One region of the Mesorhizobium sp. USDA 3734 genome, then DNA from elsewhere that is predicted to be linked to it. Evidence: predicted binding sites of a transcription regulator. Region 1 holds the regulator's gene; each other region holds the start of a gene.
What was found. Region 1 encodes PhoB, which activates phosphate uptake and scavenging genes when phosphate is short. Its sites were predicted from a motif close to TGTCATNNANCTGTCAT; they were not measured.
Positions count from the first base shown of each region.

Region 2: olsB (l-ornithine N(alpha)-acyltransferase) is a predicted target of PhoB. The motif match lies at 4,883-4,899, and genes of this name have one in related genera.
Region 3: ACZ89F_RS27660 (ceramide glucosyltransferase) is a predicted target of PhoB. The motif match lies at 4,096-4,112, and genes of this name have one in related genera.
Region 4: ppk2 (polyphosphate kinase 2) is a predicted target of PhoB. The motif match lies at 2,992-3,008, and genes of this name have one in related genera.

Region 1 covers NZ_JBWCCW010000001.1:7,368,057-7,375,213, forward strand. Annotated here, with positions in the region: gene pstA (phosphate ABC transporter permease PstA) at 1-291, shown strand, start outside; gene pstB (phosphate ABC transporter ATP-binding protein PstB) at 288-1,091, shown strand; gene phoU (phosphate signaling complex protein PhoU) at 1,117-1,824, shown strand; gene phoB (phosphate regulon transcriptional regulator PhoB) at 1,844-2,533, shown strand; gene ACZ89F_RS35380 (ROK family protein) at 2,550-3,797, opposite strand; gene xylF (D-xylose ABC transporter substrate-binding protein) at 4,068-5,108, shown strand; gene ACZ89F_RS35390 (sugar ABC transporter permease) at 5,253-6,605, shown strand; gene ACZ89F_RS35395 (ATP-binding cassette domain-containing protein) at 6,616-7,157, shown strand, end outside.
Region 2 covers NZ_JBWCCW010000001.1:143,830-150,986, reverse strand. Annotated here, with positions in the region: gene ACZ89F_RS00725 (TrmH family RNA methyltransferase) at 1-775, shown strand, start outside; gene lspA (signal peptidase II) at 789-1,301, shown strand; gene acuI (acrylyl-CoA reductase (NADPH)) at 1,359-2,348, shown strand; gene ACZ89F_RS00710 (hybrid sensor histidine kinase/response regulator) at 2,492-4,780, shown strand; gene olsB (l-ornithine N(alpha)-acyltransferase) at 4,963-5,838, shown strand; gene ACZ89F_RS00700 (trimeric intracellular cation channel family protein) at 5,934-6,566, opposite strand; gene grpE (nucleotide exchange factor GrpE) at 6,689-7,157, opposite strand, start outside.
Region 3 covers NZ_JBWCCW010000001.1:5,767,844-5,775,000, forward strand. Annotated here, with positions in the region: gene ACZ89F_RS27645 (ABC transporter substrate-binding protein) at 1-125, opposite strand, end outside; gene ACZ89F_RS27650 (2'-deoxycytidine 5'-triphosphate deaminase) at 226-1,320, opposite strand; SAM riboswitch at 1,488-1,565, shown strand; gene ACZ89F_RS27655 (O-succinylhomoserine sulfhydrylase) at 1,623-2,810, shown strand; gene ACZ89F_RS27660 (ceramide glucosyltransferase) at 2,819-3,970, opposite strand; gene apaG (Co2+/Mg2+ efflux protein ApaG) at 4,215-4,607, shown strand; gene ACZ89F_RS27670 (IS110 family RNA-guided transposase) at 4,939-5,877, shown strand; gene ACZ89F_RS27675 (ISAs1 family transposase) at 5,935-7,005, opposite strand; gene ACZ89F_RS27680 (Hsp33 family molecular chaperone) at 7,109-7,157, opposite strand, start outside.
Region 4 covers NZ_JBWCCW010000001.1:3,444,214-3,451,370, forward strand. Annotated here, with positions in the region: gene hemB (porphobilinogen synthase) at 1-906, shown strand, start outside; gene ACZ89F_RS16920 (dihydrofolate reductase family protein) at 1,124-1,768, shown strand; gene ppk2 (polyphosphate kinase 2) at 1,964-2,884, opposite strand; gene ACZ89F_RS16930 (aldo/keto reductase) at 3,163-4,206, shown strand; gene ACZ89F_RS16935 (glycosyl transferase family 90) at 4,336-5,307, opposite strand; gene ACZ89F_RS16940 (hypothetical protein) at 5,512-5,664, shown strand; gene ACZ89F_RS16945 (DUF982 domain-containing protein) at 5,731-5,925, opposite strand; gene ACZ89F_RS16950 (GntR family transcriptional regulator) at 6,181-6,846, opposite strand; gene ACZ89F_RS16955 (multidrug efflux MFS transporter) at 7,026-7,157, shown strand, end outside.

The DNA.
Region 1 (7,157 bases):
GTGGCCTACCGTGCCGCGCTTTCCGGTATCGTCACCGGCATCTTGCTGTCGATCGCCCGCATCTCCGGCGAGACGGCACCGCTGCTCTTCACAGCGCTCAACAACCAGTTCTGGTCGAGCAATCTCAACGCGCCGATGGCCAGCCTGCCTGTCACCATCTTCCAGTTCGCTCTCAGCCCTTACGAGGAATGGCAGCAACTGGCCTGGACCGGTGCACTCATCATCACATTGACGGTTCTCGCGCTCAGCATCGTTGCTCGCAGCCTGACCGGACGCAGAGAGGACAAATGAGCCAGATGTTGTCTCCAGACATGACGATCGCTGCCGAGGCAGCCGCCAAGATCAAGATCGAGGTGAAGAACCTCAACTTCTACTACGGCCAGTCGAAGGCGCTGAAGGACATCACGCTGTCCTTGCCCGAGCGCAGCGTCACCGCCTTCATCGGGCCTTCGGGTTGCGGGAAGTCGACGCTGCTGCGCGTCTTCAACCGCATCTACGAACTCTATCCCAAGCAGACCGCCGAGGGTCAGGTGCTGCTTGACGGCCAGAACGTCCTCGACCGCTCGCAGGATCTCAACCTGCTGCGGACCAAGATCGGCATGGTGTTCCAGAAGCCGACGCCATTTCCGATGTCGATCTATGAAAACATCGCTTTCGGCGTCAGGCTCTATGAAAAGCTCAGCAAGTCCGAGATGGACGGCCGTGTCGAGCAGGCGCTGAAGCGCGCGGCACTCTGGACCGAGGTCAAGGACAAGCTCAACGCCAGCGGCCTCAGCCTCTCCGGCGGCCAGCAGCAGCGGCTCTGCATCGCCCGCACCGTGGCGGTGAAGCCGGAAGTCATCCTGCTCGACGAGCCGGCCTCGGCGCTTGACCCGCTGTCGACCGCCAAGATCGAAGAGCTGATCGACGAGTTGCAAGCCGACTACACGATCGTCATCGTCACCCACAACATGCAGCAGGCGGCGCGCGTGTCGAAGCAGACGGCCTTCATGTATCTGGGCGAACTGGTCGAGTTCGACCGCACCGAGAAGATCTTCACGTCGCCCCGCGAGAAGCGCACGCAGGACTACATCACCGGCCGCTTCGGCTGAGTTCAGGCATACGAGGGACAAGATCATGGGCGAACACACAGTCGCTTCTTTCGACGAGGATCTCGGACAGATCAGCAGGCTCATCAGTGACATGGGCGATCTCGCCGGCTCGATGGTCGGTGGCGCCACCAAGGCGCTTTTGAATTCCGACAACGCCCTGGCACAGCGCGTCGTCTCCGACGATGCGATCATGGATGCGCGCCAGCGCGAGCTCGACGACCGCGCCATCACCTTGATCGCCAAGCGGCAGCCGATGGCCGACGATCTGCGCCATGTCGTCGGTTCGATCCGCATGGCCGGCGATCTCGAACGCATCGGCGACCTTGCCAAGAACATCGCCAAGCGCGTCGGCACCGTCGGCCTCAGCGTCACGCCGCGCGAGTTGTCGCATTCCATCGACGCAATGGCGCAGCTGGTGCTGATCCAGGTGCAGGGCGTGATCGAGGAGTATGCGGCCCGCGACGCCGCGGCCCTGGCAAAACTGCGTGCCGACGACGAACGCATCGACGTCAAATACACCTCGGTGTTCCGCGAACTCCTGACCTACATGATGGAAGACCCGCGCAACATCACGGCCTGCACGCATCTGTTGTTCTGCGCCAAGAACCTCGAGCGCATCGGTGACCATGTGACCAACATCGCCGAAAATGCCTATTATGTTCTGACCGGCACGCAGCTGCCCGCCAATCGTCCGAAGCAGGACGAGACGGCAATGTCCGCGCCGGCGGCATGACGACAGGGGTGACCAGTCTATGATCGCGCCACGCATCATGGTGGTGGAGGATGAGGAGCCGCTAGGCGTGCTGCTCCGCTACAATCTCGAATCCGAAGGCTACCAGGTCGAGGTGGTGACGCGCGGCGACGAGGCCGAGATCCGGCTGCAGGAGAACGTTCCCGACCTTCTGGTGCTCGACTGGATGGTGCCTGCGGTTTCCGGCATCGAACTCTGTCGTCGGCTAAGAATGCGTCCCGAGACCGAGCGGCTGCCGATCATCATGCTGACCGCGCGCGGCGAGGAAAGCGACCGCGTGCGTGGCCTGTCGACCGGCGCCGACGACTATCTGGTCAAGCCGTTCTCGACACCGGAATTCATGGCTAGGGTAAAGGCGCTGCTGCGCCGCGCCAAGCCGGAAGTGCTGTCCAGCGTGCTCAAGGTCGGCGACATCGTGCTCGATCGCGAGTCGCACCGGGTCTATCGCAAGAAGAGCGAGATCCGGCTCGGGCCGACCGAATTCCGCCTGCTCGAGTTCATGATGCGCCATCCCGGCCGCGTGTTCTCGCGCAGCCAACTGCTCGACAATGTCTGGGGCGAGACGATCTATATCGACGAGCGCACGGTCGATGTGCATGTCGGCCGGCTGCGCAAGGCGGTCAACAATGGCCGCATGCCGGATGTCATCCGCACCATTCGTGGGGCCGGATACGCGATCAGGGAAGACTGAACTCCCTCGTTTGAACTCACGCCACGTTCTTGCCGGTGAGGCCGGATCTCGTCTGCGCGCCGGGTGCAAAAATCTCCTGGTCGACGAAGGTCAGCGCGCGCATGGCGCAGCCTTCGCGGATCAGCGGCAGTTCGTTCGGCTCGGTGTCGAAGGAAATCGATTTCGAGTGCTGGCCGCCGGCGGTCTGGGCAATCGCCTTGCGCAATGCGGGCTCGATCAGGTCGAAGGCAGCGGCGCTGACGCCGACCATGGCAACGGGCGCCGGATCGATCAGCGCGAACAGGCTGCCGAGACCGTAGCCGAGCGCTTCGCCGGCCTTGCGATAGGCCTCGCGCTCGGGGCCATCCTTTTCGCGGGCCGCGGTCGCCAAGGCGCGCATGTCGGCGTCGCTGACATCGGCGACGGGTTCTGCGTCCTCACCCAACTGCCTGGCGTTGCGCCAGATGGCGTAGTTGCCGGCATAAGCTTCGACGCAGCCGCGCCGTCCGCAGCGACACAGCGCACCGTTCGGCTGATGGATCATGTGGCCGAACTCACCGCCCGAGGAATGAGTGCCGGTGAACAGCTCGCCCTTCAGCACCAGGCCCATGCCGATGCCGTGCGACAAAAGGATGGCGATGAAATCGTCGCGGTAGCGATCAGGATCTCGCCATCGCAGCGCTATCGCCATCATGTTGCAGTCGTTTTCCATGGTGGCGGGGATGCCGAACTCGTCCTCGAGTATGTCGGCGAAGGCGATGTCGGTGTGCGGCGTGATCGGCGACCACAACATGGCGCGGGCGCGGGTGTCGGTGATGCCCTGGATCGCCAGCGCGATGCGGGCGACGCTGCGGACGTCAAGGTCGGGGTCCTCAAGACGGCGCCGCACGATGGCGACGCATTCGCCGATCAGCGCCTCGCGGGACATCGTCAATGTGTCCAGCCGGCGCTGTTCCTCTGATATCACTTGGCCGGCATAGTCGATGACGGCGACGGAGAGAAAATTCAGCGACAGCACCACGGTCATCACCGCCGCCGCTTCCGGATTGAGGCCGAGGCCGACCTGCGGCCGGCCGCGTTTGAGCGAGCCGGCCTCGCTTGGTTTGCTTTCGGTCAGGATGCCTTCGCCGATCAGGTCGGAGGAGATCGCCGATATGGTCGAGTGGCTGAGGCCCGTGGTCGCGGCGATCTCGGTGCGTGATGGTTGTCCGGCGCGGCGCACGGCCGCAATCACCATCGCCCGGTTGCGCCGGCGCAAATCGTCGTGGCGGATTCCGACCGACATGTTTACTCAAGTCCTCCCGGTCGCCGCGGCTCTCCGTGCCCCTCGAACGCTGTCGGCAACGCAGGCAAATACTGGCAGAAGCCGCCCACTCTGTCATTTATTTATTCCGGAGCTCGAAAAAAATTCGCGAGCACATCAAAATCCATCAGAATCAATGTTGACAGCGTTCGGGTGTTGGACCAGTATTTTTTCGAGGCTCGAAAAAATAGAGCCTCTGTGCCGGCCTTCGGGTCAGTTTGGTCGCGCCATACGCGGCGCAGGGAGGATATTATGAAAAGATTCACAGCCGCCATCCTGGCGGGTGCCGCCATGTCGCTGACGCTCGCGTCGGTTGCGCAGGCGAAGGACAAGGTCATTGGCGTTTCGTGGTCCAACTTCCAGGAAGAGCGCTGGAAGACCGACGAGGCCGCCATGAAGACGGCGATCGAGGCCGCCGGCGACAAGTACATCTCCGCCGATGCGCAGTCCAATCCCGGCAAGCAGCTTACCGATGTCGAAAGCCTGATCTCGCAGGGCGCCAATTCGCTGATCATCCTGGCGCAGGATGCCTCGGCCATCGGCCCGGCGGTGCAGAAGGCGCTGGACGAAGGTATTCCGGTCGTCGGCTATGACCGTCTGATCGAGAACAAGGACGTCTTCTATCTGACCTTCGACAATAAGGAAGTCGGCCGCATGCAGGCCCGCGAAGTGTTCAAGGTCAAGCCGGAAGGCAACTATGTCTTCATCAAGGGTTCGGGTGCCGATCCGAATGCCGACTTCCTGTTCTCGGGCTCGATGGAAGTGCTCAAGGAAGCCATCGACAGCGGCAAGATCAAGAATGTCGGCGAGGCCTATACGGACGGCTGGCTGCCCGCCAACGCCCAGAAGAACATGGAACAGTTCCTCACCGCCAACGACAACAAGGTCGATGCCGTGGTCGCGGCCAATGACGGCACAGCCGGCGGCGTCGTCGCGGCGCTGACGGCGCAGGGCCTTGCCGGCACCGTGCCGGTCTCGGGTCAGGACGGCGATCACGCCGCGCTGAACCGCATCGCGCTCGGCACGCAGACCGTGTCGGTGTGGAAGGACGCGCGCGAACTCGGCAAGAACGCCGCAGAGATCGCCTCGCAGCTCGCCGACGGCAAGAAGACGAGCGACATCGCCGGCGCCAAGGACTTCACGACGCCTGGCGGCAACACCGTCAAGTCGCTGTTCCTGACCCCGGTTGCCATCACCAAGGACAATCTCAACGTGGTCATCGACGCCGGCTGGATCAAGAAGGACGAAGTCTGCGCGGGCGTCGCCGCCGGCACCGTCGCGGCCTGCAACTGATCTGGATCACGTCGAAATATCTGAACGCCGCGGCCTAAAAGCCGCGGCGTTTTCTCAAAAAGATTTGTGTTTCCGCATCACGCGGATAGCTTCTAGGCTGGGTTCCGGCATCCGCGTCAGACGGCCAGCCGGTGGGAGGAAATCATGACCGATACGACGTCCAACCCGCAGGCCGACACAGCACGTGCGTCGGAACTCGGCGCGGTCGCCCGGTTCCTGAAGGCGACCGAGATCGATACCCGCATGCTCGGCATGATCGGCGCCCTGCTGATCATCTGGATCGGGCTGCATGTCATTTCCAGCCTGCGCCTTGGCGTCAATCCGCTCGATTTCGACAGCCGCACCTTTCTCACGCCGCGCAATCTGTGGAATCTGTCGGTGCAGACATCGGCGGTCGCCATCATGGCCTGCGGCATGGTGCTGGTCATCGTCATGCGCAACATCGACCTCTCCGTCGGTTCCGCCGAAGGCCTGATCGGCATGGTGATGGGCTTTGCCCAGGTGCATTTCCTGGTCCGGTTTGTCGGGCTCGAACTCGGCAATCCGTGGATCTGGGTCCTGGCATTGGTCATCGGCCTGGCGCTCGGCCTGCTGATCGGGGCCTTTCAAGGCTTCGTCATCGCATATCTCGAAGTGCCCGCCTTTATCGTGACGCTGGGCGGACTGCTGGTCTGGCGCGGTGCCGCCTGGTGGGTCACATCAGGCCAGACGGTGGCACCGCTTGACGCCACCTTTCAGCTCATGGGCGGCGGGCCATCGGGATCGATCGGCGCGACCTGGAGCTGGGTCGTCGGGGTCGTCGCCTGCCTCGCCGTGGTGTTTGCGCTGTTCAACGGGCGGGTGCAGCGCAAGCGTTTCCGTTTTCCGCTGCGTCCGATCTGGGCCGAGACGCTGCTCGGCGTCGTCACCTGCGCCGTCATCATGGGTGCGGTCTGGCTCGCCAATTCCTATCCCTGGCCGATCGGCATCGTGAACAGATATGCGGCCGCCAACAACATCACCGTTCCCGAAGGTGGCCTGTTCATCGCTCACGGCATAGCCATACCGGTGTTGATGGCGATCGCCGTCGGGCTGGTCATGACCTTCATCACCAACCGCACCCGTTTCGGCCGCTATGTCTTTGCCATCGGCGGCAATCCCGAGGCTGCCAATCTCGCCGGCATCAACACGCGCTGGATCACCATGAAGGTGTTCATGATCATGGGCGTGCTGGCGACGATCGCCGCCGCGATCTCCTCGGCCCGGCAGAATTCGGCGACCAACGTGCTTGGAACTCTGGACGAACTGCTGGTCATTGCCGCCGCCGTCATTGGCGGCACATCGCTCGCCGGTGGCTCGGGAACGATCATCGGTGCCATGCTTGGCGCGCTGCTGATGCAGTCGCTGCAGTCCGGCATGGTGCTGCTCGGCGTCGACTCGCCGCTGCAGAGCATCGTCGTCGGCGCCGTGCTGGTCATCGCCGTCTGGCTCGACACCGTTTATCGCAAGCGCGTCTAGGAGGCATGCCATGACTGACAAGACTGCTCCTGCAGCCACCGCGCTGATCGACATGAGGAACATCTCGATCGCCTTTGGCGGCATCCGCGCTGTCGACGACGCCTCGATCGATCTCTTCCCGGGCGAGGTCGTGGCGCTGCTCGGCCATAATGGCGCCGGCAAGTCGACGCTGATCAAGATACTGTCCGGCGCCTACAAGCGCGACTCCGGCCAGATCTTCGTCAATGGCGAGGAGGCATCGATCTCCAACCCGCGCGACGCCAAGAAGTATGGCATCGAGACGATCTACCAGACGCTGGCATTGGCCGACAATGTCGACGCCGCCGCCAACCTTTTCCTCGGCCGCGAGTTGATGACCGCCTGGGGCACGCTCGACGACGTCGCCATGGAGGCAGAGGCGCGCAAGGTGATGGGCCGGCTCAACCCCCGCTTCCAGCGCTTCAAGGAGCCGGTGATCAAGCTGTCGGGCGGACAGCGGCAATCGGTGGCGATCGCGCGCGCCATCCTGTTCAACGCACGCATCCTGATCATGGATGAGCCGACGGCAGCGCT
Region 2 (7,157 bases), 7.2 Mb from region 1:
GCTCGCGCAGAAGAAATTCCGCGACCAGCAGAACGCCTTCATGGCCGAGGGACTGAAGTTGGTCATCGATGCGCTGGATCTCGGCTGGCACATCAGGACATTGGTTTTCGCCAAGGCCGGGCGTGGCAACGCGGCGGTGGAGAAGGTCGCGGCACGCACGGTTGCCGCCGGCGGCATGGTGCTGGAAGTGTCGGAAAAGATACTCGTCGCCATCACCCGTCGCGACAATCCGCAAATGGTGGTCGGCGTCTTTTCGCAAAAATTCCTGGCCTTGAAGGATGTCCGCGCTGACAATGGCGACGTCTGGGTGGCGCTCGACCGGGTGCGCGATCCCGGCAATCTCGGCACCGTCATCCGCACCATCGATGCCGTCGGCGCCAAGGGCGTCATCCTGGTCGGCGACACCACCGATCCTTTTTCGGTGGAGACGGTGCGCGCCACCATGGGTTCGATCTTTGCCGTGCCGGTGGCCAGGGCGACAACCGAGGCTTTCCTTGCCTGGCGAGGCGGGTTTTCAGGCCTCGTCGCCGGCACCCACCTGAAAGGCGCCGTCGACTACCGCTCGGTCGACTTTTCCCGCGGGCCCGTGCTGCTGATGATGGGCAACGAGCAGCAGGGACTGCCAGAGAGCCTGGCTGCGAGTTGCGACAGGTTGCTCAGGATTCCGCAAGCGGGCCGTGCCGATTCGCTCAATCTGGCCGTTGCCACCGGCATCATGCTGTTCGAGATCCGGCGCGGCGCGCTGAAGCTCGAACCAATCTTGGATCAGCAATGAAGGTTGCCTGCCCGTGAGATCATGGTCTCCCTACGCGCTGCTCGTCGTCGCGGCCATCGCGCTTGACCAGTGGATAAAACACCTGGTCGAGACCGGCCTTCCCTTTCAGGAAAAGCACGATCTGGTGCCCTTCCTGGCGCTGTTTCGCACCTACAACACCGGCATCGCCTTCTCGATGTTCTCGTCCTTCGGCGACACCGGGCTGATCGTCATTTCGCTTGCGGTCGTTGCCTTCGTGCTGTTCCTGGCGACGCGGATCGCACCGGGCCAGATCCTTGCCCGCACCGGCTTTGCGCTGATCGTCGGCGGCGCGCTCGGCAATCTGATCGACCGCGCCGTCTACGGCCACGTCATCGACTACATCCTGTTCCACACGCCGGTCTGGTCCTTCGCCGTCTTCAACCTTGCCGACGCCTTCATCTCGGTGGGCGCGGCACTGGTCGTCTTCGATGAACTGTTCGGCTGGCGGCGCGAGCCCAGGTCTTCAAACGCCAAGCCTTCAAAAGCCAGGCCTTCCAAAGATTGACCCCGTGCGGCCATCGCCGCACAGTTCATGTCACCAAACAAGATCGCGGAGAAAGAGATGTCCGAAACCTTCAAAGCCATCCTCATTTCGCGTGACGCCGAGAAAAAGCAGTCGGTCACCGTGACCGATCTCACCGACGCCGACTTGATGGAAGGCGATGTCACCGTCGCGGTCGAGGCGACGACGGTGAACTACAAGGATGGTCTGGCGATCACGGGCAAGGCGCCGGTGATCCGCCGCTGGCCGCTGGTGCCGGGTATCGATTTCGCCGGCACCGTCATCTCGTCTTCCCATCCCGACTGGCGCGCCGGAGACAAGGCCATCCTGAACGGCTGGGGCGTCGGCGAAACCCATTTCGGCGCCTACGCCGGCCGCGCCCGCGTCAAGGGCGACTGGCTGGTGCCGCTACCGCAAGGCATCAGCCCGCATGACGCGATGGCCGTCGGCACCGCCGGCTACACCGCCATGCTCTGCGTCATGGCGCTGGAGCGGCACGGCATCCTGCCCGATCGCGGCCCGGTGGTGGTGACGGGGGCGGCCGGCGGTGTCGGCTCGGTCGCGGTCTCGATCCTGTCCAGCCTCGGCTACCATGTCATTGCCTCCACTGGCCGCAATGCCGAAAGCCCCTATTTGATCGACCTTGGCGCCGCCGAAGTGATATCGCGCGACGAGCTTGCCCAGCCGGCCAAGCCGCTGGCCAAGGAGCGCTGGGCCGGCGGCGTCGACGCGGTCGGCAGCCACACGCTGGCCAATGTGCTCTCGATGACCTCCTATGGCGGCGCGGTCGCCGCCTGCGGCCTGGCCGGCGGCATGGACCTGCCGACCAGCGTGGCCCCCTTCATCCTGCGTGGCGTCTCATTGCTCGGCATCGATTCGGTGATGGCGCCGAAGGCGGTCCGCCTCGAGGCATGGCGACGCATCGGCACCGATCTCGATCTGCAGAAGCTCGCCAGCCTGTCCAGGACCATCGGTTTCGACGGTATCATCGATGCCGCGCGCGACATCGTCGACGGCAAGATCCGCGGCCGCGTCGTCGTGGACATGTGAACCCGCTCGACTGCCGGGAAGGCGGACGGAAACCGCCATGTCTGGTGGCAAATCCGCCGCTGCGGCGGCAAAAAGCGCTCATCCGCTAAAATTCGAACGATCCGCCGCAATTTTCCATAATCTCTGTCTGGCAAGGATTTCGCATGATCGCGGAATCCGGCAGCCAAGAGGCGGACACTGGCGACGACGTCGATGCGGCGCCCCCGCCGACGTCGACGCGGCGCTTCGTCGCCGCGCCGTCGCTGGTGCCCGAGCCGGAATTCTCCGGGCGCGAAGGCCTGCCCTTTCTGACATTCGTCGCCATCGTGGTGGTGGCCGGGCTGGCGCATCTGACCGGGGCACCGATCTTCATCAGCGTCGCATTGCTGGCAACCGGCCTTGCCGGTCTTGCCGTACATCTGCGCGCCAGGCGGAGCGAACACCGCACCGCCGCCCTTCTTGACGAAACCACTGCCCGCAGCCGCGCCGAGATCGAGACGCTGGCCGACCGCATGTGGGAAATGCAGGAGAGCGATGAGCGCTTTCGCGGCCTGATCGACGCGCTTGGTGATCTCGTCATCCATCGCGACCGCGATGGCTACATCGTCTATGCCAACAAGGTCTTCGCCGATCTCGTCGAAGTCGATCAACGCGACCTTGCCGGCAAGACCCTGGCGGCACTCGGCATTGAGGTTGGCATCGTTCCCGATGCCGCCTTTTCCGACCATGAGTGCCTGAGTTCCACCGATGTCGCCATCAGTACGCCGAGCGGCCCGCGTTGGTTCTCGTGGATCGAACTGTCGGTGCGTGACAAGGACAGCGATGCGGTTTCGCATCGTGCGATCGCTCGCGACATCACCGCCCGCAAACGCGCCGAATCCTCGCTGATCACCGCACGTGAGCGGGCCGAATATGCCAGCCAGGCCAAATCGCGCTTCCTCGCCACCGTCAGCCATGAAATCCGCACGCCGATGAACGGCATCATGGGCATGGCCAGGTTGCTGGCCGACACCAGCCTGTCGCCGGAGCAGCAGACCTATGTCGGCGCCGTCTCGACCTCGGCCAGCGCATTGCTCGCCCTGATCGAGGATCTTCTCGACTACTCCAAGATCGAAGCCGGGCGCTTCGACCCGGAGCCACAGCCGATGTCGGTGCGCGAGATCGCCGACAACATCATCGAGTTGCTGGCCGCGCGCGCCTTCGCCAAGGGTATCGGGCTAGGCTGCCATGTCGAACCCGACGTGCCGCAATTGATCACCGCCGATCCGGGTAAGGTCAGGCAGGTGCTGCTCAACCTTATCGGCAACGCCATCAAGTTCACCGACAGCGGCGGCGTGTTGGTGAGCATCGCACGCGCGCGCACCGAAACCAGCGACCGCGTATGCTTCACCATCGCCGATACCGGTCCGGGCCTGCATGATGAGGACCTGGATCGCATTTTCGAGGAGTTCGAGCAGGCCGACGGCACGTCGACGCGCACGCATGGCGGGGCCGGCCTCGGTCTTGCCATCTCCAGGCGCCTGGTGGCCGCCATGGGCGGCACGATCTCGGTATCCAGCCGGCTCGGCCAAGGTTCCGAATTCGTCTTCGAAATCCCGGCGATAGCGGCAACCGAAGCGCCGCAGGGCCGCCAGAACGCGCTCTCGGGCAGGCACGCGGTGATCCTGTCGAAAAACACCGTCGAGGCCGACGCCATCGCCCGCACCATCCGCGCCAATGGCGGCGCGGTCGACGTCGCCACCACCGCTGCGCAGGCCGCGCCCTTCGCCGCCGGCTGCGATGTGATTCTGGTCGATGCGGCCATGGAAGAAAGCGATGGAAGGCTGCTCAAGCGCCTGCGCCAGAGCGGTTTCTCCGACTGCGAGGCCATCACGCTGATCGCGCCGACCGACCGCGGCATGCTTGGCGAGTTCCGCGCCAGCGGCTACGCGACCTTCCTGGCCAGGCCAGTGCGTGGCGGAACGCTTCTGCGTGTGCTGTTGAGCAGCCATGCTCCCAGCCTCGCCCAGCCGCAGCCGGAAAAGCGCGGCGCGCCGTCGCTGCGCGCCGTCGGCAACCGCCAGCGGGGCCTGTCGGTGCTGATCGCCGAGGACAATGACATCAATGCCATGCTGGCCCGCGCCACGCTGTTGAAGGCAGGGCATCGCGTCAAGGTGGTCGGCAACGGCAAGGCCGCCGTCGAAGCTGTCACCGGCGCCGGGCACAGGGACCGCTTCGACGTGGTCTTGATGGATCTGCATATGCCGGTCATGGACGGGCTGGACGCGATTGCCGCCATCCGCCGCCATGAGGAAGAAACCGCCGTGTCCCCGGTGCCGATCATGGTGCTGTCGGCCGACAGCCAGGAAAAGACCCGCCATGCGGTTTTGGCCCATGGCGCCAGCGGCTTTGTCACCAAGCCGCTCGACCCTGAGGCGCTGGTCAATGCCGTCGAGGGACAGGTCGCGGCCTGAGCTTTCCATCGCCCATTCCGCGCCGTGCGATCACTTAAACGTAGCCGGTTGATCGTATTCGCCAGCCGACGAAGTATTGCCCACGACCTCGTATCACGGTACTGTCACAATCCTGTTGCACCTACACCGTATCCCCGTGCCAAGAGGGATGGCTCGAAGGAGAATCACTCGTGCATACAGTTATGCCGGAATGTGACACTCGGCCGAACGCCAGCAGCGCCTTGCTTGCCGGACGTAACGTCGATTCCGTCATAAAGGGCGCGGCACTGGGCCGTATAGGCAATCTTGAAGTGCGGCTCGCTCGCAACGAGGCCGAGATCGCGGCCGCGCAGGAAGTGCGCTACCGGGTGTTCTACGATGAACTTGGCGCCAAGAAGGACCTGTTCCGGGCCCATGACCGCCGTGACGCTGACCGGTTCGATCCGCTCTGCGACCACCTGCTGGTTTTGGACACCACGCTTTCCGGTCCCGAACATCGCCGCATCGTCGGCACCTATCGGCTGCTGCGGCAAGAAATCGCGGCCACGGCCGGAGGGTTCTATTCGGAAGGTGAATTTGAGCTGACCAAGCTCATTGCCCGTCACCCCGGCCAGCGTTTTCTCGAGCTCGGCCGCTCCTGCGTTTTGCCGGAATACCGCTCGAAGCGCACCATCGAGGCGCTGTGGCAAGGGATCTGGGCCTATATCAACCATTACGAAATCGGCGTGATGACCGGTTGCGCGTCCTTCCACGGCACCGTGCCTGCAGCGCATGCAGAGGCGCTCACCTACCTCGCCCACCACTGCCGGACGAATTCGGCCTGGGACGTGCGCGCCGTGTCCGGGCGCTACTGCTCGATGGATCTGATGCCGATCGAGGCCGTCAATGCCAAGGCGGCGATCGCTGCGATGCCGCCTTTGGTCAAGGGCTACCTGCGCGTCGGTGCCCGCATCGGTGACGGCTGCGTCATCGACCGCGAATTCTCGACGGTCGACGTCTTCGTCGTGATGCCGGTCAAGGAAATCGGCGCCCGCTACGTCAACTATTATGGCGGGGAAGCCCAGCGCTTCGCTGCGTGAGTAGGCAGTAGGCAGTAGGCAGTAGGCAGTAGGCAGTAGGCAGTAGAGAAGACGCCACGATTCACGCTCTTGTGACTATTCCCTATTCCCTCTCTTCACCGAATATCTTCCGGCCGCCGGCCTGGTCGGCTCTTGTAGGACGGAAACGACCAGCCGAATTTGAGCGCGCCGCCACGCACCAGGAACGCCGCCGCAAAACCGGCGAGGTCGGAGGCGAGCGGCGGCAGCCCGGCAAGGTCGCCAAGTGTGTAGAGGCCGGCACCCGCAAGGGCCGCTGTGACGTAGATTTCAGGCCTGAGCAGCACCGATGGCTCGCCGGCCAGGAGATCGCGCAGAATGCCGCCGAAGGTGGCGGTGAGCACGCCGGTGACGACGGAGACGACCGGCGAACCGGTAATCGCCAGTCCCTTGGCCGCGCCCATCACCGAAAAGGCGGCGAGCCCGATGGCGTCGAGCCAGAGCAGCCATTTCCAGCGCGATTCGACACGATGCGCGCTGAAGAAGACCAGCACCGCAACCACGGCGCAGATCAGCACATAACCGGAGTTGGCGACCCAGAAAACCGGCAGGTTGAGGATGACGTCGCGAAGCGTGCCGCCGCCTATCCCTGTGACGCTGGCCAGGAACAGGAAGCCGATAATGTCGAGCTGCTTGCGCGAAGCCGCAAGCGCCCCGGTCGCCGCGAAGACGGCGACACCGGCATAGTCGAGAAGCGCGATGGGGTTCATGGCAGGCCAGGGAGCAAGGGAATAGGGCAGTATGTTTAGCACGAAGCCGCACCCTTGGTGCGACTCCCCTTTTTACCTGCTGCCCTACTGCCCTACTGCCTTACCCCCCCTACTGCCCTCAATTAAGCATCTTTCTCGGCCTGCTCATTGACAGGCCCCGGCTCGACTGGCGCTTCGGCAGCGGCGAGCTTCGGGCCGCCCTTGGCGACGCCGACCATGGCTGGACGCAGCACGCGGTCGCCGATCGAATAGCCCGGCTGCACGACCTGGACCACCGTATTGGCCGGGACATCCGGGTTGGGCACTTCGAACATCGCCTGGTGGAAATTGGGATCGAACTTCTCGCCTTCCGGCGCGAGCTTCTTGACCCCGTGCCGTTCCAGTGCCGACAGCATGGCGCGCTCGGTCAAGTCGACGCCTTCGATCAGCGCCTTGAAGCCGGTGTCACCCGACGCCTTGGCCTCGGCGGGAATCGCGTCCAGCGCGCGGCGCAGATTGTCCGACACCGACAGCATGTCGCGAGCGAAATTCGCGACCGCGTAGGTGCGCGCGTCATGCACGTCGCGCGCCGTGCGGCGACGCAAGTTTTCC
Region 3 (7,157 bases), 1.6 Mb from region 1:
TTGAACGGCGGATAGGCGCCCTCGGTGCCGATCTTGATCTTCTCCTGCGCCTGCGACAGCGACCCGGCCGCCAGCACCAGCATGGCAGCACCTGCTGCCGATATGATCCATTTCGAAATCTGCATTTTCTTGGTTCCCCTTGAACGCCGCCAGCTTGACGACCAGCAAGGCAGCCAAGCATGGCGCGCCGGTACAGGCAAGTATTTTGCCTGACGGTATAGGCGCTCAGCGCGCGGCGCGGAAATGCTTTGACAGCTTCAGGCCTTGAGCCTGGTAGTTGGAGCCGAGATCCGTACCGTAGAGTGCCTGCGGCCGCTTCAGCATGTGCTCGTAGACCAGCCGGCCGACGATCTGGCCATGGTCGAGGATGAACGGCACTTCGTGGCTGCGCACTTCCAGCACCGCCCGACTGCCGGTGCCACCGGACGCCGAGTGGCCAAAGCCCGGATCGAAGAAGCCGGCATAGTGGACGCGGAACTCGCCGACCAGCGGATCGAAGGGCGTCATCTCGGCGGCGTAGAGCGGCGGCACATGCACCGCCTCCTGGCTGACGAGGATGTAGAACTCGTCGGGGTCGAGCACCAGCTCGCCGGCGCCGCTTTTGTGGATCGGCTCCCAGAAGTCGACGACCTCCTGTGCCGCGCGCTTGTCGACATCGACGAGGCCGGTGTGATGCTTACCGCGGTAGCCGACCAGGCCGTTTTGATCGCCGTTGAGGTCGATCGACAGCGCGATGCCGCCGCCGGAAATGTTCGGCGGCTCGGTGGCGACCAGCATCTGCGCGCGATGCAATTCATGCAGCTCGGCTTCCGAGAGCAGCGCATTGCCGGTGCGGAAACGGATCTGCGACAGCCGCGAGCCGGTGCGGACGACGATCGGGAAGGTGCGCGGGCTGACCTCCAGATAGAGCGGGCCATGATAGCCGGCGGCGATCTTGTCGAACTCGTGACCGCGATCGGTCATGACACGGGTGAAGATATCGAGCCGCCCGGTCGAACTCTTCGGATTGGCCGAGGCCGAAATGTCTGCCGGCAATGCCAGGCTTTCAAGCAAGGGCACGATGTAGACGCAGCCGGTCTCCAGCACCGCGCCGTCGGCAAGATTGATCTCGTGCAGCTTCAGCCGATCGAGCTTTTCCGAAACCTTGTGGTTGGGACCGGGCAGGAAGGAGGCACGCACCCGCCAGGCCTTGTCGCCGAGCCTGAGATCAAGACTGGCCGGCTGGATCTGGTCGGCGTCAAGCGCGCGCGCCGACTTCAGCGCGCCGGACTGGAACAGCGCTGAGATGTCCTGATCGGGAAGAATGCCTGTCTGCCGCAAAGCTGGCTCCGCTCCAAGACCGGACGATTTTCTTGTCGCAGGTTCTTGCCGCAAAACCGTGGAACACCCTCTGGTCAAGCCCGAGGGCAGGCTTTTGCGGAACCTGCTTGGTACAAACCTCTTAATGAAGCCGGCAATTGACGCAAGCGTGGCGCGGGTCTAAAGGGTCGTTATCCCGTGGTGATTTGGCCGGTCGGCTTGCAGCCACGTTAAACAAGTCGCTAAAGGACCGTCGGGCCGCAAGGCCGTATGGACCGGTTGCGACTTTCGCGGCCGGTTTTTTTGTGTCTGGAAGAAGAGCGATGAGCACCAAGAAGCGCAACTGGAAGCCTCAGACAGCACTCGTGCATAGCGGAACGCTGCGTTCCGGTTTCGGCGAAACGTCGGAAGCGATTTACCTCACCCAGGGCTATGTCTACGAAACGGCGCAGGCCGCCGAAGCCCGCTTCAAGGGTGAGGAGCCGGGCTTCATCTATTCGCGCTACGCCAATCCGACCGTCGACATGTTCGAAAAACGCATGTGCGCGCTCGAAGGTGCCGAAGACGCCCGCGCCACCGCCTCCGGCATGGCCGCGGTGACGGCAGCGCTCCTGTGCAGCGCCAAGGCCGGCGACCATATCGTGGCGGCGCGCGCGTTGTTCGGTTCCTGCCGCTGGGTGGTCGAGACGCTGGCCCCGAGATACGGCATCGAGGCGACGCTGGTCGACGGCACCGACATCGCCAACTGGGAAAAGGCGGTCAAGCCGAACACCAAGCTGTTCTTCCTGGAGAGCCCGACCAATCCGACGCTGGAAGTGGTCGACATCGCCGCCGTCGCTTCGCTTGCCAATTCGATCGGGGCGCGGCTGATCGTCGACAATGTCTTCGCCACGCCGCTGCAGCAGAAGCCGCTGCAGCTCGGTGCGCATATCGTCGTCTATTCGGCGACCAAGCACATCGATGGCCAGGGGCGCTGCCTCGGCGGCGTCATCCTGTCGGACAAGAAGTGGATCGACGAGAACCTGCACGATTATTTCCGCCATACCGGACCAAGCCTGTCGCCCTTCAACGCCTGGACGCTGCTGAAGGGCCTGGAAACGCTGCCGCTGCGGGTGCGCCAGCAGACGGAAAGCGCAAGCAAGATCGCGGATTTCCTGGCCGAGCGGCCGGAAATCGCCCGTGTCATCTATCCCGGCCGCGCCGACCACCCGCAGGCCGATATCGTCAAGAAGCAGATGTCGGGCGGCTCGACGCTGATCTGCCTCGACGTCAAGGGCGGCAAGCAGGCGGCCTTCGCCTTGCAGAATGCGCTCGACATCGTGCTGATCTCCAACAATCTCGGCGATGCCAAGAGCCTGATCACCCACCCGGCGACGACGACGCACAAGAATCTGAGTGACGAGGCGCGCGCCGAGCTCGGCATCGGACCGGGCACGCTCAGACTGTCGGTCGGCCTGGAAGACACCGACGATCTGCTAGAGGATATCGCACAGGCGCTGAAGGCCAAATAAGAGGGCTTTCAGGCGCCGGACGGCGTCTCTTCCAGCTCGGCCGCCTTGGTGCCGATGGTCATCGCATTGCCGCGCCAGTCGACGGCGCCGCCGAGCCAGCCGCGCGCCCACATCGCCGGCAGGATCAGGTCGCGCGCCATGATCGCGGCAACCATGCGTGGCGACAGGTACCAGCCCTTGGACCAGGCCAGGGCGCACTCGGGAAGATAGAAGGCGGCCAATACGGCAATTGCGGTTGCCCAGAGGCTGACACCGGCACTTGCCGCCGCAATCAGCGCGAGCACCAGCGGCACCACCGCGCCAGTCAGGATCTCGGGTGCGAAGAACAGCGGGAAGGTGACGCGGCGCAGGCGCGCCCAGCGGGCCTGACGCGACCAGATCTCGTCAAACGTGCGCCGGCCAAGCGGCTGCTCGAAGGGCGCGGCGACGAGATTGACTCGCAGGCCGAGGCCATTGACCAGCTTGGTCGCGGCGGCATCCTCGGCGATCTCGGCGGCCAGCGCGCGGATGCCGCCATTGGCGTCGAGCATCGGCTTGTTCCAGAGCATGCTCTTGCCCTGGGCAAAGCCAAGGCCAAGCGCCTCGCCGGCATATTGCCAGCGCGCCTGCAGCGTGTTGAGGAAAGCGCATTCGACCTCGGCCCAGAAACCGGCCGGCCGCGAGCCTATCGGCGTCGAGCAGACAAGGCCGGTATCCGGCCGCCATGCAGCCATCAGGTGTTGGACGTAGTCTCTCGGCATCAACACGTTGGAATCGGCCAGGACAACCCAGTCGTGCCGCGCGGCTTCCCAGCCCTTGACGCAATTGTTGAGTTTCGGATTGGCGCTGATGCGATCGTCGCCGATCAGAAGCCGGGCCGGCACCTTTGGAAACCGGGCAATTGCCCTGTTTATCACTTTGATCACCGGATCGTCGGCATGGGCAACGCAGAAGATCAGCTCGTAGTGCGGCCAGTCGAGCGAGAAGGCACGCTCCAGCGTCTCGTGCGTGAACGGCTCGACGCCACGCGACGGCACGACGATCGACACCGGCAGCGGCTTGCCGGCCGGCGGCGCGACAATGCGGCGCCGTTTCAGACGCGAGGCGGCAAGCACGATGCTGGCGAGATTTGAGAGGATAAGGGCAGTCGAAAGCGTGGCGGCTATGAGAGTGAGTTCCATCGAGATCCGGTCACTCCAGAAAACCGGTCCGCCAGAACAATCTGGCTGGCAGGACGACCGATTTCAACAGTTCGACAGAGCGCCCGAGTCGCGCGGCACTGATCGGCGCACACCATCATTGTCATGTGTCACTTAAATGACATTCTTTGCCGCCACCTGCCATTCAGTCGGCAATGAAAGGACGCGCACCGTTGACCAGCCTGCAAGGAGCGCCGAAAGTTACCGGATTGTTTTGGAGCCGCTTATGTACAGCGCCGTCACGCGCAACATCGAAGTGCAGGTCAGGCCGTTCTATCTGGAGGACCGCTCGGATCCCTCGGAGAACCGCTATGTCTGGGGCTATCAGATAACGATCGACAATCAGTCGGACGATTTCGTTCAGCTGTTGTCGCGCTATTGGCACATCACCGACGGCACCGGCCGAGTGGAGGAGGTACGCGGCCCCGGCGTCGTCGGCGACCAGCCCGAACTCAATCCCGGCGACAGCTACCAGTACACGTCCGGTTGTCCGCTTTCGACACCGTCCGGCATCATGGTCGGGCACTACACGATGCGCAACAAGCGGGGCGAGACGTTCGACATCGCCATCCCCGCCTTCTCACTCGACCTGCCGGGGACGCGGCGGACGGTGAATTAGCGTCTTTCTCCCCGTTCTACGGGGAGAAATGCCCGGCAGGGCAATGAGGGGCGGCGCCGGACTGATAAGATTGTCTTCCATGCGCGACAACGTCTGAGTGGACACGCATGGCCATTTGCCAAAGTGCGCGCTGCCCCTTGTATCTGCACAGGGATGATTTTGTGCGATGGAAGCGACTGAGCCTCGGGCTGGATGGCCGTCCGGCCCGAGGCTTGGCGAAGTCGCCCGTTACCCCTGCGGCTACAACCGTGGATGAGCCTGGGATCTTCGCCTTCGTCACGCACGACCGAATAGTCGCTTGGCTCCAATCGCACGCACAAGGCAGGTTACCGTGAACAAGACCCTCTGTGGAATAGATATTTCGAAAGACTGGCTCGACGTCCATATCGAGCCGATCGGAACGGCAGGCCGTTTCGCCAACGATGCGGGAGGCATCGCCGATCTGGCCGCCTGGTGTCAGGCCAATGACGTCGAACTCGTCGTCATGGAGGCCAGTGGCGGCTACGAACGGTTGGCCTTCCTGCTGTTGTGGGAGATGGGGCAACCCTGCGGCATGGCCAATGCGAGGAGCGTTCGCTACTTCGCCGAGGCGATGGGGTATCTGGAGAAGACCGACAGGATCGATGCCGCCGTCATCGCCCGTTACGGGCAGGTCAAGCGGTTGCAGCCGACGCCGCCGCCGAGCGTGGCCCAGCAACGGCTCAAGGCGCTGGTCGCCCGGCTTTCCCAGGTCACCGGCGACCTCACCATCCAGAAGCAGCGCCGTAGCGCGGCTCGCGATGCCGAGACCATCATCAGCCTCGACGAGGTCATTGCTCTGCTCAAGCGCCAGAGCCGCCGGCTCGAAGGCGAGATCGCCTCGCTGATCGACGACGATCCCTTGTGGGCCTGTCTCGACCAGGCCTTCCGATCGCTCAAGGGCGTCGCCTCGCGCACCGTGGCCCGCCTCATGGCCGAACTGCCCGAGATCGGCATCCTCTCCAACAAAGCCATCGCCAAGCTCGCGGGCCTCGCGCCGATCGCCAATGATAGTGGCAAGCGCAGTGGCCGCCGGTCGGTGCGCGGTGGTCGCGAAGGCCCGCGCTCCATCCTCTTCCTCGTTGCCCGCACCGTCGCCAGATACGATCCTCACCTTGCTGCCTTCCATCAACGGTTGCAGGGCGCGGGAAAGGAGAAGATGGTCATCCGCATCGCGCTCGCCCGCAAGCTGCTCGTCATTCTCAATGCAAAAGCACGCGACGCGCGCATCGATTTCGCAAATGCAACTTGACACCCCAGATAGTCGCTCATCCGCCCTTCGGGCACCTTCTCCCCGTGAACGGCAGGGCTATCGCATATGAGTGATGGCCTGGATGAGATAGTCGTCATTCCACGCGCATTTTTTGATACGGTGGCTGATGGGGACTTTGTCGATGTCGGCGGCCTGAAGGATATTTCTGGCGATGCGGTTTAGGAGCGCGGTGTTGGCAGGGGCGTTGTCCTTGCGGGCACGGCTGAGGTCCTCGCGCAGATGAACGTCGAGCATCCAATGCAGCCCGTTCTCGATCTGCCAATGGGCTCTGGTGAGATCGATCGCCTGCTGCGGGGACAGCAGCGTTGAGGCCATGAACAGGCGCGTCAGCGGCTTGGCCTGATCGCGCCGGCTGGTGATGCGGATGAAGGCCTTGTGCCCAGGCATCAGCGGGTCGGGCGCCGCCACGACTTCTGCCTGCCGCCATTCGTTGCGGCCATGGCTGGTCTCGGTCCGCTCAGTGACGGCGGGAGTGGTCTGGGCCAGTTGTTGTTTGGCCCGAGCCAACCAATGCCGGCGGTTTCCCTTGAGCGTGAGCAGATAGTCGCCGCCGCGCTGAATGATGGCCTTGGCCATGCGCGTGTGGCAATGAAGCGCATCGGCCGTGACCAATCGACCAGTAAGATCAATGAGTTCGACGACCTTGAGGGCAGCCTCGACCTCATTGTCTCCATCGCCGGGCGAGGCCGCCGCCAAACACAGCCGCGTCTGGCTGGCAAAGGCTGACACCGTCAGGGGCGGGCTGGCCGCAAGGCCTTTCTCATAGGCCCGTCGCAGCGCCTTGCCATCAAGTGCGACCACACCCTGGCGTGCCTGGGCAAAGCCCGCGGCAAAGGCGGCGAACGCACGTCCGAAGGCCTCCGGATCGAGCAGGCGCAACAGCCGCGAGAAGGTGTCGTGGCTGGGCGCCTCCTCATAGTCGATCAAGCGCGACAGCGCCTGTTTGCGCTCTTGCGCGAACAACGAAAACTCCGTTGCGCTGGTCGCGCCACACAGGCTCGCAGCGATCATCATCACGATCAGGTCGCCAAGCCGGTGCGTGGCGTTGGCCGCGCGCGGATCAGGGACCGCGCCGAAATAGCTCTCAAGGCTAGAAATGGCAGTCACTCCTCAGTGGACTGCCTTCCCAAAGAATCCCTTCTCAAACCAACTTCAAGCTCAAAATCGCCATATGCGATTCCCCTGCCGTGAACGGGGAGAAGGAAGGACTTTACTGGGCAGCAAATTCCGCCGGGTCGAAGTCATATTGCTTCGAGCAG
Region 4 (7,157 bases), 3.9 Mb from region 1:
TCGGTTGACGACCTGATCTGGCCGATCTTCGTCGTTGACGGCAAGAATATCCGCGAGCCGATCGCCGCTATGCCGGGCGTCTTCCGCCTGTCGATCGATCTCGCCGTCAAGGAGGCCGAACGCGCGGCAAAACTCGGCATTCCCGCCCTCGCCACCTTCCCCAATGTCGACATCTCGCTGCGCGACCAGACCGGTTCGCACATCCTCGACCCCAACAACGTCATCAACCGCGCCACCCGCGCGATCAAGGATGCGGTGCCGGAGATCGGCATCATCACCGACGCCGCGCTCGACCCGTTCACCAGCCACGGCCATGACGGCATCCTGCGCGACGGCATCATCGTCAATGACGAGACGGTGGAACAGGTGACCGCCGCGGCCGTCATCCAGGCGGCGGCCGGCGCCGACATCATTGCGCCGTCCGACATGATGGACGGCCGCATCGGCGCCATCCGCGACGCGCTCGACGCCAACGGTTTCCAGGATGTGGCGATCATGTCCTATGCGACCAAATTCGCCTCGGCCTTCTACGGCCCCTATCGCGAGGCGGTGGGCACCGCCGGCCTGCTCAAGGGCGACAAGAAGACCTACTACATCGACCACGCCAATTCCGACGAGGCGGTGCGCGAAGCCGAGCAGGATATCGCCGAAGGCGCCGACATGCTGATGGTCAAGCCCGGCCTGCCCTATCTCGACATCATCCGGCGGCTCAAGGACGAATTCCAGATGCCGACCTTCGCCTATCAGGTGTCGGGCGAGTATTCGATGATCAAGGCTGCCGGTGCCAATGGCTGGATCGATGGCGAGAAGGCGATGCTGGAATCACTGCTCGCCTTCAAGCGCGCCGGCTGCGACGGCATCTTGACCTATTTCGCGCCCGAAGTGGCGGAACTGCTGAAGGGATAATTTCTCTTCCGACGAAGGCCGGTCGCGGCGACCGATGTCGGCGAATCCGCTTCGACATCCCTAACAATTTCCGGCTCCTGGCCGGGGAATCCACAGGAGGGTCGCTTGACCCATAGCCTGGGCTTCGTTCGAACTTGAAAATACCGCTTGCAATTCACAATCAGTTTGCTACAAAACAACTGCTTGCAAAATACAACTGGTTATCGAGGAGACTCGCATGTCCAAACTTCGCGTCAACGCTTTCAGCCTGTCGCTCGACGGCTACGGCGCCGGTCCCGATCAAGATCTGACCAATCCGCTCGGCGTCGGCGGGGAATCCCTGCACAAATGGGCTTTCGGCACCCGCACCTTCCGAAAGATGTTCGGCGAGGAAGGCGGCGCGGACGGCATTGACGAGGACTTTGCCGCGCGCAGCTTCGAGAATGTCGGCGCTTGGATCCTCGGCCGCAACATGTTCGGGCCGATCCGCGGCGAATGGCCTGACGATAGCTGGAAGGGCTGGTGGGGCGACAACCCGCCATACCACGTGCCGGTTTTCGTGCTGACCCACCACAAGCGCGAACCGATCGTCATGGAGGGCGGCACGACCTTTTATTTCATCACCGACGGCATCCATTCGGCGCTTGAACAGGCAAAAGCAGCGGCTGATAGCAAGGACGTGCGGGTGGGCGGCGGCGTCGCCACCATCCAGCAATACCTTCAGGAGAAGCTGATCGACGAGATGCATCTGGCGATCGCGCCGGTGCTGCTCGGCGCGGGCGAGAACCTTTTTGCCGGCCTCGACATGCTCAAGCTCGGTTATGTCTGCAGCGAGCAGGTGGCGACGCCGCTCGCCACGCATGTGGTCATCAAGCGGGTTTAGGTGGAGAGCCAATCTCCCCCCGTGTGGGGGAGATGGCCGGCAGGCCAGAGGGGGGCGCTGTCCCTCCAGCGCTTCAATCCATAGCGGCTTTGCGTTTGGCCTGTTTTCGACAGGCTGTGGAGAGGCTGGCGATCCTGCACGCCCCCCTCTGCCCTGCCGGGCATCTCCCCCACGGGGATCGCAGCTTCGTCTATCTCAATACTTCTCCGGCACGTAGAGCTCGCGCGGCAGCGTCTGGCGCTCGTATTCGGGATTGAAAACGCGTTCCGGCAACGTGATCTCTTCGTGTGGGACCTCTTCATAGGGCATCTGCTTGAGCAGGTGGTCGATGCAGTTCAGCCGCGCCCGCTTCTTGTCGTTGCCTTCGACGATGAACCAGGGGGCTTCCGGGATGTTGGTGCGCACGAAGGTCTCTTCCTTGGCCTTGGTGTACTGCTCCCAGCGCACGCGCGACTGCAGGTCCATCGGCGACAGTTTCCACTGCTTCATCGGATCGTGGATGCGCATCAGGAAGCGCATCTGCTGTTCCTCGTCGGTGATCGAGAACCAGTATTTGACCACGGTGATGCCCGAGCGGACCAGCATGCGCTCGAACTCCGGCACGTCGCGAAAGAACTCTTCCACCTGATCAGGCTGGGCAAAACCCATCACCCGCTCGACGCCCGAGCGGTTGTACCAGGAGCGGTCGAACAGCACGATCTCGCCGCCAGCCGGCAGATGCGGCACGTAGCGCTGGAAATACCATTGCGATTTCTCGCGCTCGGTCGGCGCCGGCAGTGCCACGACACGGCAGATGCGCGGGTTGAGCCGCTGGGTGATCCGCTTGATGACGCCGCCCTTGCCGGCCGAGTCGCGCCCCTCGAAGATCACCACCAGCTTCTTCTTGTGGTAGGCGACCCAGGACTGCAGCTTGATCAATTCGGACTGCAAGGTGATCAACTCGCGAAAATACTGCATGCGATCGATCGAAGGCGGATGCGCGTTCTTGTAGATCTTGGCGATCTCCATCGACAGCGCCGGCTCCGACATTTCGAGCTCATAGTCCTCGTCGAGCGTGTCGGCGAGCTCGGCTTCAAGCCAGTCCTTGGCAGGAGAATTCTGTTTTAGCTCGGTCATATCAGCTGCTCCGCTTGCACGCTCTGTCGATCCACGTCCGGCGCCCCAAACTCCCGGCTTATGGCCGGAACGGCAACACCCTGAGCCGACTTCAATATAGGCCGGCAATGACGGTTTTATTGCAGCCCGAGCGCGATCACGGCGGCCGCCAATCCGTCGAGACATGATCGATCCGTCGTCGTGGCATGGAGACAAGCCGCCCAAATTGTCCTACAAATAGCGGCCACATTCGGGGCACCCTCCCCAGCCCCCTTCCCAACGCAATCGCGAGGACTGACATGGAATACCGCACCCTCGGCCGTTCCGGCCTGAAAGTTTCGACACTGACCATGGGCACCATGACCTTCGGCGGCGCCGGCGCGTTTTCGGCGGTCGGCAAGACCGACCTCGACGAGGCGCGCCGGATGATCGACCTCTGTATCGATGCCGGCATCAACGTCATCGACACCGCCAATGTCTATTCGAACGGCATTTCGGAAGAGATCATCGGTGAAGCGCTCGGCGGCAAGCGCAAGGGCGACGTGCTGATCGCCTCCAAGGCGCGGATGCGGATCGGCAAAGGTCCGAACGATGAAGGCCTGTCGCGCCACCATCTGATCCGCGAATGCGAGAAGAGCCTGAAGCGGCTTAGGACCGACGTCATCGACATCTACTTCCTGCACGAATGGGATGGCGTGACACCGCTGGAGGAAACCATCGCCGCGCTCGATACTTTGGTTGCCCAAGGCAAGATCCGCTATGTCGGCTGCTCCAACTATTCCGGCTGGCAGGTGATGAAGGCGCTCGGCATCAGCGACAGCCATCACCAGCCGCGCTTCGTCACCCAGCAGATCCACTACACGCTGGAAGCGCGCGAGGCGGAGTATGAATTGCTGCCGATTTCCGTCGACCAGGGGCTGGGCGTTCTGGTCTGGAGCCCGCTTGCCGGCGGATTGCTGTCCGGCAAATACCGCCGCGACAGCCCCACCGCCCGCCAGCTCGCCGGCTGGTCGGAACCGCCGATCCGCGACGAGGACCGGCTGTGGCGGATCGTCGATGTGCTTGTCGAGATCGGCACCCAGCGCGGCGTGTCGGCGGCGCAGGTGGCACTGGCCTGGCTGCTTGGCCGGCCGGCCGTCAGTTCACTGGTGATCGGCGGCAGGACCGAAACGCAGTTCCGGGACAATATCGCGGCGGCAAGCCTGGTGCTCGCCGACGACGAACGCAGCCGCCTCGACGCGGTCAGCCGGCCACCCCTGCTCTATCCCTACTGGCACCAGCAACTGACCGCAAAGGACCGCTTCGGCCCCGCTGATCTCGTTCTTGACCGCAGCGGCATCTGACGAGCGGGTGCCGAGGCACGCGGCGTTCTAAAGCGCGGCGCGGTTGAACGGATTTAGGCACCGCGCTTTAGGTTTCTGTTGTCATACACGTCGTCCTCCCAAAACCGGCGCCACTTTTGGGCGCATGCATTAACCCTGGATGAAACGCCAGACCTCGGGATCAGGGTCGATCTGGCCGCTGAGCACGAAATATTTGTAGAGCACGAGCAGGGAGATCGCCTGCTCGTCCTGCTCGTTGGAGAATTGGCGGCAATAGGCATTGGCCGCGGCGATGATGCGTTGCGCCTCGGCCGGGTGGTGTTCGAAATAGCGCACCTTGTCCGCGACATCGGCGAAATCCGGCTCGAGCGGCACATAGTGGACACCGGCCTCGAGTTGCTTTTCCGCAAACCATGTCTCGTATGTCGGCAACGGCATCAGGCAGAGCGAATTGGAATTCAGGATCCATTTGAGATTGGTCGCCACGTCGTTGCCTTCGAGCGAGACGATGTAGCGGCAACGCAGCTGTTGGCTGATGCTGAGAAAAGGTTTGCTGTACTCGGCCGGCGCATACGGCTTGTGTGAGCCAGCGTCGCAGAACGGCAGATCGCGCACGGCGTCCAGGAACCTCGTCCGTATCGGATTGTTGAGATCGCCGCGCCAGACTACGACCGGGCGTTTGTCGGCGAATGCAGCTGCGTCGGCCGGCATGTGAAAATGCCGGAACTTGTTGAATTTCATGATCACCGCATTGCTGTCGTCCGCGCGGATCGGCCGATCCTTGACGAGCGTCGGCACCTTCGGCACCTCGATGACGTCGCCGAATTCGACGTCGACGAGCAATGCCGGGTCGAAATAGCGGGCAAACTCCCTGAGGTCGTAATAGTACATGGTCGGCGTGGAGGGCAGCTCGTCGAGACGCACCGCAGCCGGGCTGGGCGAAAACGCATGCTGCAGCTTGTTGTAGTAGTTCAGCCGCCGCCGCACCGCCTCATCCGAGAGCCTGGCCTGTTCGAGGCGGCTCGCCAGCCGGCGACGGAAGAGTGCCTGCGGGGCGATGTCGCGCAAGACGTTGCGCGCATAGTAGAAAACCCTTGCCGTCGTTCGTTGTATGGTGGCCATGGTTCACTTGATCAAAACAAACGGGCAGATCGCTGCGCAGTGTGTTGGCGCCCCTGTTCTCCCCTACACCATTGTGCCGCCGATCTTGCAAGCCCCGGACCATCATCGACGCGAACCGCAGGGGACCATCGCTTCAGCTGTTGTGTTTGACGGCTAATGCTCCTAGGCAGGACCATAGCCGCGAGGCAGTGAAAAGGAGCCGATATGGCGCGACCACCAAATTACGATCAGGAACGCAAGGAACGCGACCGCCAGAAAGCGGCCAAAAAGGCCGAGAAGCTGGCAGCCAAGGTTGCGGCGCGGGAACGTTCGAAGCCCGAGGACGAGACCGAAGGCGAAACCGAAACGGCGAAGTGACGGCAAAAGGCCCGCAGATGCGGGCCATGCCTCAATCCAGATCGCCGCCCAGATCGCCGCCTTGTATCAGGCGGGCGCCTTGTCGCTGACAAACACGTCCACTTCGCGCGCTGCCGCAATGAAGGCGCGCCTGGCATTCATCGCCGGCTTGTCGCCGGCCAGCGCGTCATGGCAGGCCTGCAGCGCCGCGCGATGCTTGGGGCTGCGCTTGCCGGGCCAGCTGTTGAGGAGGTAGTCGGAAGCCTCACGCGCCGTACGCAAGAGCTGAGTGCTTCCCGCCGCGACTGACTTCACAGTCACAGGTGTTTCAAATCGGTTGTTTTCCATCGCCGCTCCTTACGCCATCGGCGTCTGCGAAGCGAGGCCGAAAGTGCGCATACGTCCCGAGGCCGCCCTTTGCGCGGCGCGTACCCTGCCCTGCACTGATCGTTTGGAGCACTTTTCCTGGAATTGCCCTGTCCCTTTGTTGACGCAATTCCGGACGGAAAACCGTTTCACACTTTTCCTGTAATTGCTCTAAGCGGCGACCACGGCAAAGCCTCTGGCACGAAGACCACGGCGATCGTTGGCGAGCGACGTCACCAGCCGGTCGCGGCTGCCGACGATGTGGCCCGAAAGCAGGCGCACGGCTTCATCGGCATCGCCAAGGCGTGCGGCCGCCAGAATGGCGCGATGTTCAGCCCAGGCGCGAGCAAGGGCCGCTTCGTCGCGAACCTCCAGCCAGCGCGCCCGCGACAGGCGCGTCATGGCATCGCGGACCGCCCGGAACAGGAATTCGTTGCCCGACAGCCGCGCCAGTTCGATGTGAAAATCCATGCCAACACGATGCCATTCCTCGCGCGGCGTGTCGTTGTCGCAGGACTCGAGCATCGCCTCGATGACATCGACGGCGCTCCGGTCCGCCAAGCCGCATGTCAAGCGAAGTGCCGCAACCTCGACCGCCTCCCTGTAGACGGCGATCTGCTCGAGTTCAGCCAGATTGATGGGCGACACCGTCCAGCCACGTCCTTCCCTGCCGACAAGGCCCTCGGTCTCGAGCCGCAGAAGTGCCGCCCTGACCGGGGTTCGCGACGCACCGAAGCGGCTTTCGATCCAGCGCTCGGTCAGCTTCTCGCCGGGACCGATCTCGAGGCCCAGGATCATCTGCCGAAGCTGTTTTTCGACGCTCTGCATCTGCGACATGGTCGTTTCCGTTTTCCGGCTGTTTGCTGGCGATCGGCCTGTCGGCCGCGTTTCCCGATCACGTTTGACAGGTCGCATTGACAGCGGCCAGGCTTGCGTCCATGACGGGCGCCATCTTGGTATCCCAAATTGGTATCCGCAGCAAGCATCGATAAAGTTGCTCGGACAGGACATATGACATGCCGCAAAACACACCCCCGGCGACCGACAGCACCTACAACATCCATTGGCGGCGCAATCTGTTCGTGTGCTTTGCCGGTTCGTTCTCGACGCTTGTCGCCATGACGCTGCTCTTGCCCTTCCTGCCGCTC